3 regions of the Vibrio sp. genome follow, and region 2 is predicted to be linked to each of the others. Evidence: riboswitches for the same ligand, from Rfam matches in the RefSeq annotation. Region 2 holds a riboswitch; each other region holds the start of a gene.
The links. Region 2 has a riboswitch for thiamine pyrophosphate ahead of thiD (bifunctional hydroxymethylpyrimidine kinase/phosphomethylpyrimidine kinase). Riboswitches for the same ligand answer to the same signal wherever they lie in the genome.
Positions count from the first base shown of each region.

Region 1: it holds a riboswitch for thiamine pyrophosphate, as region 2 does, so the genes downstream of both, thiB (thiamine ABC transporter substrate binding subunit) here and thiD (bifunctional hydroxymethylpyrimidine kinase/phosphomethylpyrimidine kinase) in region 2, are expected to answer to the same signal.
Region 3: it holds a riboswitch for thiamine pyrophosphate, as region 2 does, so the genes downstream of both, thiC (phosphomethylpyrimidine synthase ThiC) here and thiD (bifunctional hydroxymethylpyrimidine kinase/phosphomethylpyrimidine kinase) in region 2, are expected to answer to the same signal.

Region 1 is NZ_CFHWOM010000009.1:23,718-26,951, forward strand. Features, by position in the region: gene mpl (UDP-N-acetylmuramate:L-alanyl-gamma-D-glutamyl-meso-diaminopimelate ligase) at 1-917, shown strand, start outside; gene AC4MRV_RS08415 (flavin prenyltransferase UbiX) at 937-1,560, shown strand; TPP riboswitch at 1,613-1,742, shown strand; gene thiB (thiamine ABC transporter substrate binding subunit) at 1,797-2,804, shown strand; gene thiP (thiamine/thiamine pyrophosphate ABC transporter permease ThiP) at 2,814-3,234, shown strand, end outside.
Region 2 is NZ_CFHWOM010000002.1:28,082-31,315, forward strand. Features, by position in the region: gene AC4MRV_RS02440 (hypothetical protein) at 1-8, shown strand, start outside; gene AC4MRV_RS02445 (LysR family transcriptional regulator) at 173-1,072, opposite strand; TPP riboswitch at 1,201-1,312, shown strand; gene thiD (bifunctional hydroxymethylpyrimidine kinase/phosphomethylpyrimidine kinase) at 1,395-2,225, shown strand; gene AC4MRV_RS02455 (GGDEF domain-containing protein) at 2,315-3,234, shown strand, end outside.
Region 3 is NZ_CFHWOM010000095.1:2,555-5,788, reverse strand. Features, by position in the region: gene AC4MRV_RS21040 (multicopper oxidase domain-containing protein) at 1-388, shown strand, start outside; gene crcB (fluoride efflux transporter CrcB) at 500-883, shown strand; TPP riboswitch at 952-1,050, shown strand; gene thiC (phosphomethylpyrimidine synthase ThiC) at 1,176-3,116, shown strand; gene AC4MRV_RS21025 (thiamine phosphate synthase) at 3,116-3,234, shown strand, end outside.

The sequences.
Region 1 (3,234 bases), on a different contig from region 2:
TAGGTGAAAGCATGTTCTTTGTTGTTGAAGCAGACGAATATGACAGTGCTTTTTTCGATAAACGTTCTAAGTTTGTTCATTACCACCCACGTACTTTAGTGATGAACAATCTAGAGTTCGACCATGCTGATATTTTTGATGATCTTGAAGCCATTAAACGTCAGTTCCACCACTTAGTTCGCACCGTTCCAGGCAATGGTAGAATCTTGGCTCCCAAGCAAGATAGCGCTTTGGCTGATGTACTTGAGCGAGGTTGCTGGAGCGAAACTGAGTTCAGTGGCGAGCAAGGAGATTGGCAAGCGGAAAAAGTCGTCAATGATGGTTCTCGCTTTAAGGTTTTCTTCCAAGGCAGTCAAGTCGGCGAAGTGTGTTGGGATTTAGTTGGAGATCATAATGTCGACAATGCCTTAATGGCGATAGCGGCAGCGAGGCATGTTGGTGTAACACCAGATCTTGCATGCGAAGCGCTTGGAAAGTTTATCAACACTAAGCGACGTTTAGAGTTAAAGGGCGAAGTTGAAGGTGTGACGGTTTACGACGATTTTGCCCATCACCCAACGGCGATTGAACTAACCTTAGGTGGATTACGTAACAAAGTCGGTCAAAATCGAATCTTTGCGGTACTTGAGCCACGCAGCGCAACCATGAAACGCGGTGTGCACAAGGAAACTCTTGCCGCTTCTCTTCATGCGGCTGATTCAGTCTTTCTCTACCAGCCTGAGACCATTGATTGGTCTGTAGAGGAGGTCGCTAAACAGTGTGCTCAATCAGCGTACACATCAGACAGTGTTGATGATTTAGTCACGATGATTGCAGAGCAAGCTCAGCCAGGTGATCAGATTCTGGTAATGAGTAATGGCGGTTTCGAAGGCATTCACAACAAGTTGCTCAATAAATTGGCGGCCAAGAAAAATTAGCAAATAAGAAATACTTTCAATGAATAAAACAGATAAAGCGATCACTTTAGCATTCACTGGTGCCTCTGGCGCACCTTATGGCCTGCGCCTTTTGGAGTGTTTGATCGCGGCAGATTACCAAGTCTTTCTTTTGATCTCTTCCGCGGCTCGCGTCGTGTTGGCTACCGAACATGGGCTAAAGTTGTCTGCCAATCCAGACTCTGCTAAGCAAGCGTTGGTGGACCATCTCAAATGCGATGCGGATAAACTGGTTGTATGCGGTAAGGATGACTGGTTCTCACCTGTGGCATCAGGCTCTGCGGCTCCGAAGCAAATGGTTGTTTGCCCTTGCTCTGCTGGTAGTGTCGCGGCGATCGCCCACGGGATGTCGGATAATCTGATTGAACGTGCAGCCGATGTGGTGATGAAAGAGCGTGGTCAACTTTTATTAGTAGTGCGTGAAACGCCTTTTTCTACGCTACACCTTGAAAATATGCATAAACTGTCCCAAATGGGCGTAACGATTATGCCAGCCGCTCCAGGTTTTTATCACCAGCCTAAATCAATTGAAGATTTGATCGACTTTATGGTCGCTCGTATTTTGGATCATCTAGGTGTGGAACAAGGTTTGGTTCCTCGCTGGGGGTATGACCACCGAGATTAATGGTTAGAGGAACGACTCTAGCTATTGAGTCTCATAACTATTACAATCAAGCCGATACTCATCGGGGAGCTATTCATTGTTTCAATGAAGCTGAGATCGAACTTTACCATTGATTGGTGAAAGTCGGGACCCGTAGACCTGAACCAGATAATGCTGGCGTAGGAATTGAGTTAGGACATACTGGCAATGTTACATGTCCCTCAAACCTGTGCCGCTCAACAAGGAGAGAGCGAGCAGTGAAAACCACTCTGAGCACCATTTCTTTTAGCGCGATTGCGTTAGCAACCCTATCTTCATTTTCAGCTGTAGCGGCAGACAAAACGCTAACAGTTTATACCTACGATTCTTTTGCTGCCGATTGGGGCCCAGGTCCTAAAGTGGAGCAAGCATTCGAAGCCAAGTGCGGCTGTGATGTGAATTTTGTAGCCTTGGACGATGGTGTGTCGATCCTGAACCGCTTGCGCTTAGAAGGGAAAAATAGCAAAGCAGATATCGTATTAGGTCTAGATAACAATTTGATGGCGGAAGCGAAGAAGACGGGCTTGCTAGCTGAGCACAGCGTTGATACGGCTTCCGTTACACTGCCAAATGGTTGGGATGACAAGACATTTGTACCTTATGACTTCGGTTATTTTGCGTTTGTTTACAACAAAGAGAAGTTGGCGAACCCTCCAAAAAGCTTGAAGGAGCTGGTTGAGTCTCGTGACGATTTGAAGGTCATATATCAAGACCCGCGTACATCAACGCCAGGTCAAGGCCTGATGTTGTGGATGAAGTCTATTTATGGTGATGACGCGGCTCAAGCTTGGCAAAATCTAGCGAAAAAGACAGTTACGGTAACCAAAGGTTGGTCAGAAGCTTACTCTATGTTTTTAGAAGGCGAGTCTGACTTAGTGCTGTCTTACACCACGTCGCCAGCCTACCACTTGATTGCTGAAAATGACGCTAAGTTTGCCGCGGCTGACTTTAGCGAAGGTCACTACACACAAGTTGAAGTGGCAGCGAAAGTTAAGGCTTCAAGCAACCAAGCATTGGCTGATGAATTTATGGCGTTTATCTTAAGTGATGATTTCCAATCTGTGATGCCAACGGGCAACTGGATGTACCCAGTGACCAACGTAGAGCTGCCAACAGGATTTGAAACATTAACTGTACCTAGTAAGGCGCTTAGCTTCAGTGCGGATAAAGTAGCGGAGAACCGTAAATCTTGGATCCGTGAATGGCAAAGTGCGCTAACTTTCTAAGGGTATTCTTTGCGTAGTATTCCCAAAATAGGCTTAGGGGTCGCGGTTTTTATCGCGGCCTTTGTTGTTTCTGCCTTGGCTGCTTTATTGATTGAAGCGCCGTCTTTAAATCTCTCTGAGGTGTGGCAAGATCCTTACTATCGTCATGTCACTAAGTTCAGTTTTTACCAATCTTTTCTTTCGACCTTACTAAGTGTTGGGCTGGCGATTCCGGTTGCACATGCGCTTTCTCGTAGAGATTTTCCTGGCAAGAAATTATTGCTAAAGCTGTTTGCGACTACCTTGGTGTTGCCAGTACTAGTCGGTGTATTTGGGTTACTAGCCATATATGGTAATAGTGGTTTGCTGGCAGATGGTTTTGCTTATTTTGATAGTAGGTTGCCTTTTTCCATCTATGGCTTAAATGGAATCTTACTTGCGCATGTGTTTT
Region 2 (3,234 bases):
AAGCTTAGTCTTTCACACCTGCCGATGTGGGAGTGCTCTAGTATTAAGGTGCACTCCTACTAAAACCCTGCCTCTTGTAACTCTCTCTCCATTTATTTTACTGCCTTTTGATTGACTAGCTCGTTGATTAAATTGAAAACCACCCCATTTTCTTGTTAACCAGAGTAAGAGCCTAGTTTGAGGCCATGCTTGTCTTTATTGTGTCTCTAACAGTGAAAAACCTTGCCGGCCACTTACGGTGTTTCTTAGCGAGTAAATATACGTTTTCGGTGATTTCTTGCGGTAGAGAAAATATGGCTATTTTGTCTCTATCAACAAAGCTGTCTAATGTGCTCCTAGGTAGCACAGTAAAGCCCAGGCCTTTGGAGACAGGTAGCAAGATCTGAGCAAGTTGATTGACGTAACCTGATATAGGCATTTCTTCGATGCTTAATCCCGCCAGAAGTGAGTCGCCACATTGCGAAAAATAGAGTGAAAAGTAGTGCTGGGCATCAGGGTGTTTGATGATGCCTAGTTGTTTTAAATACTCAGCAGTTAATCTGTTTTCGTCTGGTAGATTGCATGTTGGTAGCATCAAGCAGAGCGGCTCATGGCCTAACTTTTCACTGCTAAAGCGTGGGTCGTCAGGTACTTGTGTGACTAGCCCTAAATCGGTGTGACCGTCGAGAATGTCTTTTAGGATCTTGTGTTGTGGTGCCGCTTCGACATGAGGAACTAGAGTCGGATGCACAGCTTGTAAGTCTAGCAGTTTGGGGTAAAGCATGAGCGCTAAGGATCCGGAGCAAGAAAGCGCAATACTGCCCACATAAGGGTCGTCTTGGCCGAGAGAATTAATCAACAGCTCCTCATTTTTTTCTAAGGTTTTGGCGTATTGATAAACCGCTGAGCCCTGTTCGGTGATAGTGAATGTCTTTTTATCACGTTTGATTAGGTCGTATCCGCAAGCCGACTCCAGCTTTTTAATGTGTTGGCTAACACCTGGTTGAGTCATATACAGCTTTTCTGCTGTTTGAGTAAAATGACCTGTATCGATAAGGGTTGTGAATGTTTTGAGCCAAACGGGATTCAGCATTACGCTCTCTTCATAAATGTATTTTATGACTATGAGATTAAACGATAACCATCTGTTTGGGTAGCTGCTCTTCATTGCGTCTCGAAAATTAGAGGTGCATGAAGTTTTAAATTGCTGTTATTATTCTCAGCAAATAGTCGGGGAGCCTGAGCATGTATGTGAAATGGCTGAGATCGCTGTGCGAGACCCGTTGAACCTGATTCAGTTAACACTGACGTAGGGAACTATCCGCGTATTGCTCATCAATCCAGAGTGTACGCACTCACCTGCCGTCTATTCGACATAGCTGAGAGTTCCTGTACGTCTTGTAGTAGGAGCATTCATGCCACATTTGCAAGACAACACACCCATAGTACTCACTATTGCTGGCTCTGACAGTGGTGGTGGCGCAGGCATTCAAGCCGACATCAAATCGATTTCTGCTACTGGAGGATATGCCTGTTCAGTCATCACCGCGATTACGTCACAAAATACACGTGGTGTCTCTGCCATTCATCCCATTCCTATAGAGCATATTGAAAGCCAGTTAGATGCGGTGTTCTCAGATCTCAATGTGTTTGCTGTAAAAGTTGGCATGCTTGCAGATGTAGAGATTATCCAAACGGTCGCAAAGAAAATTCGCCAGTACAAACCGAAGCATCTAGTGGTTGATCCCGTGATGGTGGCTACCAGTGGTGATTTGCTGCTCAAGCACGCGGCGATAGATGTGTTAAAGCGTGAGCTCTTACCATTGGCTGATTTAATTACCCCTAACTTGCCAGAAGCGGCCGCATTGGTTTCTTGTGAGGTGCCAAAAACAGAAGACGACATGGGAGCGATGATTGAACAATTACGCGGACTTGGCGCTAAAGCAGTTCTTTTGAAGGGGGGGCATTTAGAAAGTGACTCCAACAGTAATGACCTATTGATTGAAGCGTCCAGCTGCGATTTGTTAAGAGCACGTCGCTTTAATACTAAGAATACCCATGGAACAGGCTGCACCCTATCTTCTGCGATTGCTTCCTACCTTGCACAAGGTAATCGACTTCACAAAGCGGTGTATCTTGGCAAGCAATATATCTCCCAGGCCATATCTCATGCTGACGAGCTTGAAGTGGGGAATGGTCATGGTCCTGTCCATCACTTTTTTGCTGGTCATATCAACGTGCGATAGCAAGAGGGGCGGAAAATTTACTCATATTTTAAGCAACTTGACTCTTGCCTGCTAAGATCATGATTATCATTCCTTAATAGTTTTGACTCATGGAAGAGCCTAAAAAGCCAGATAACGAAACTCAGCGTATCGATAACCTACAGCAGCTCAAAATCTTGGATACTGAGCCAGAAGAGAGGTTTGATCGGGTCACTCGCCTTGCTAAACGTCTTTTGGATGTACCGATTGCGGTCGTGAGTTTGGTGGATGTTAATCGGCAATGGTTTAAATCATGTTTTGGTCTTGGAGTCACTGAAACGCCGAGGAATATTTCGTTTTGTGGTCATGCTATTCTCGGTGATGAGCCATTTATTATTCCTGATGCAAAGCTAGACCCACGCTTTTTGGGTAACCCACTTGTAGAAGATGAGCCATATATTCGTTTTTACGCAGGTATTCCTTTGGTCCATCACGATAATACTAAGATGGGAACGCTTTGTGTGATTGATACTAAGCCACGTGAGTTAACGGAACATGAGATTCAAGATCTGGTTGATTTGGCTAAAATGGCTGAGCAAGAGCTTTCTAATAACCTAGCCGCGACACTTGACTCGTTAACTCAGATTTCTAATCGGAGGGGGTTTGAAGAGCTAGCGAAGAAATCAATAGATTACTGTGCGTTTAGCAAGCTCTCCATTTCTGTCGCCTATTTTGACCTCAATGATTTTAAGTATGTAAATGACAACTATGGACACCATGTTGGAGATGAAGTTTTGCAGGCATTTGCTCGTCTGCTTAAAGGATCGTTTAGAGATTCAGATGTGCTCGCGCGCATAGGAGGTGATGAATTTATTGTCTTAATGTCTGGGACTTCTGAGACGGTTGCCAATATTGCTTTAGAACGCTTTCGCAGGGCAGTAGACGCTTATAATGTGAGTAACAATAAAGAGTACCAAATCCATTTTAGTGTTGGAGTCGCGTCAGCAAAAGTGGCTCACGGTGTCGAGCTCTCAAGCCTTATTGAGCTTGC
Region 3 (3,234 bases), on a different contig from region 2:
GTGGGAAGGGGCTGTGACGCCTGTTGATAATGATGGGAAAGCAGTTCCGACATTTTGGCTCACGAACAAAAGGGCTTGGGAGGGGATGAGTAAAGATAATATTCCCGCTCCACTTGTGTCTTTAGAATTGGGTAAGACATATATTTTTAATCTACGCAATGTTACTCAGTATCACCACCCTATCCATATTCATGGCCACACTTTCACTGTATTGGAACTAGATGGTAAGAAGGTTCCAGAACCCTTCCACACTGACACTGTACTATTAGGTAAGAATGGCACTGCTAAAGCGGCTTTCGTCGCAGATAACCCAGGCCGCTGGATGTACCATTGTCACGTTATTGAGCACATGAAAACCGGTTTGATGGGATACATTGAAGTAAAGTGACGCCTGTAACTTTTGAAATTTAAAACTTTGATTGAGATAAGTTAGCCATTTTATGATCGATAAATAGCGAGTAAAAGCTACAATAGTGAGCAGTTAAATATGGGGGGGGTCATGGGACAACTGTCTATTCTTGGATTTATTGCACTAGGTGGTGCATTTGGTGCGTGTTCTCGTTACCTAATTTCTGAACTGTGTGTTGTATTGCTAGGGCGAGGTTTTCCTTACGGTACGCTAACTGTTAATGTGGTTGGCTCTTTCATTATGGGACTGCTCATTGCAGCTTTCGAAAATGAGCTGATTGCAACTGAGCCTTGGCGTCAAATCATTGGCCTTGGTTTCCTTGGAGCATTAACAACTTTTTCAACATTCTCTATGGATAATGTCCTTTTGATGCAGCAAGGTGCCTTTTTTAAGATGGGACTTAATGTGCTGCTTAACGTTGTTCTGAGTATCTCTGCTGCGTGGATTGGATTCCAGTTACTTATTAAGAGTTAGCAATACACTTCTTTCGTCATTTTTTATACAGGTCGGCTTGGTTTAACCAAGCCGATTTTATATACTGATTTCACTTGTCGGAGTGCCATAAGGCTGAGACCGTTAATTCGGGATCCGTTGAACCTGATCAGATTAGAATCTGCGAAGGGAACAGGAGAAGAGATCACTATATTTCCCCGTCAGTGATCTATCTATATTCAAGCAACACATTTCGTGGTGTCTTGAAAACTCTTGTCGCATCTTTCCGCCAAGCATTTTTATCCAAACTAATTACAAAGCAAGGAAAAATGCTATGTCGAGTCGCAAGCAAGCGAGACTGGAAGCAAAACAGTTCATTGATACACTCTCGGTACAACCGTACCCAAATTCAAGCAAAGTCTACGTAGAGGGTTCACGTCCTGATATTCGTGTGCCAATGCGTGAAATATCACTCGCTGATAGCCTTATTGGAGGCACAAAAGAAGCGCCTATTTTCGAGCCTAATGAGCCAGTACGCGTTTACGATACCTCGGGTGTATACACAGATCCAGAACACACCATAGACCTCTACAATGGCTTACCTAAGCTGAGAGAAGGGTGGATTGAAGAGCGTGCCGATACTGAACTACTCGAAGAAGTAAGCTCGGTATACACCAAAGAGCGCCTAGAAGATGAAACGCTAGACGATCTTCGTTACGGCAATCTACCACGTATTCGACGTGCTAAAGATGGGCAGTGCGTGACTCAATTGCACTATGCTCGCAAAGGTATTATTACTCCAGAAATGGAATATATCGCTTTGCGTGAAAATATGGGGCGAGCTCAATACCGTGATGAAGTGCTGAATCAGCAGCATCCAGGTCAAAGCTTTGGTGCGAACCTACCAAAGGACATTACCGCCGAGTTTGTTCGTAAAGAAGTCGCCGAAGGTCGTGCAATTATCCCTTCTAATATCAACCACCCAGAATCCGAACCAATGATCATTGGCCGTAACTTTTTGGTTAAAGTGAATGCCAACATCGGTAACTCATCGGTGACGTCTTCGATTGAGGAAGAAGTAGAGAAGCTCGTGTGGGCGACGCGCTGGGGTGGGGATACCGTTATGGACCTTTCTACTGGACGTAATATTCACGAAACTCGCGAGTGGATTCTACGTAACAGTCCGGTTCCGATCGGTACCGTACCAATGTACCAAGCGCTTGAGAAAGTGAATGGTGTTGCGGAAAACCTTAACTGGGAAGTGATGCGCGATACTCTGATTGAGCAAGCAGAGCAGGGCGTTGACTATTTTACTATCCACGCCGGCTTACTACTTCGCTACGTACCAATGACAGCAAAACGCGTTACTGGCATCGTTTCTCGTGGTGGTTCCATCATCGCGAAATGGTGTTTGGCGCATCACCAAGAAAGCTTCTTATATACCCACTTCCGAGAGATTTGTGAAATCTGTGCTAAGTACGATGTCGCACTCTCTCTAGGTGATGGTCTGCGTCCGGGTTCGGTTGCTGACGCTAACGATGAAGCGCAATTTGCTGAGCTTCGTACCCTTGGTGAGTTAACCAAGATTGCGTGGGAATACGACGTTCAGGTCATTATCGAAGGTCCTGGTCATGTTCCAATGCACATGATCAAAGAGAACATGGAAGAGCAGCTAGAGCACTGTCATGAAGCTCCATTCTACACGCTTGGTCCACTGACTACAGACGTTGCTCCTGGTTACGACCATATTACTTCAGGTATCGGCGCTGCCATGATTGGTTGGTATGGCTGTGCGATGCTTTGTTATGTAACGCCTAAAGAACACCTTGGCTTACCTAACAAAGAAGACGTAAAGGTAGGCATGATTACTTACAAGCTTGCTGCTCATGCCGCTGATTTGGCGAAAGGGCATCCTGGAGCACAAGTGCGTGATAACGCGCTTTCTAAAGCTCGCTTCGAGTTCCGCTGGGAAGACCAATTCAATTTGTCACTCGACCCAGATACTGCTCGCGCTTTCCATGATGAGACTTTGCCTCAAGAGTCTGGGAAAGTTGCTCACTTCTGTTCGATGTGCGGACCAAAGTTCTGCTCTATGAAGATTTCGCAAGAGGTACGAGAGTACGCAAAAGACACTGAGCAAGTGGCTGCGGATCAAGCTATTTCGATCAAGATGCTTGATGACCCTTTGGAAGGTATGCGTCAAAAATCGCAAGAGTTCAGAGATACGGGTTCTGAGTTATACCACCCAGCAGCACATGCCGAGGTGAGCGATTAATGATAAAAATCCTAATTCCGTCATCACTGATTGAACTGACAGGTTTAGTTCAAAATTGTTTGTTGTTGGCGAATGAGCAGGGTTTTAGCATTGAAGACATTGAGTTGGGTGTGAGCCC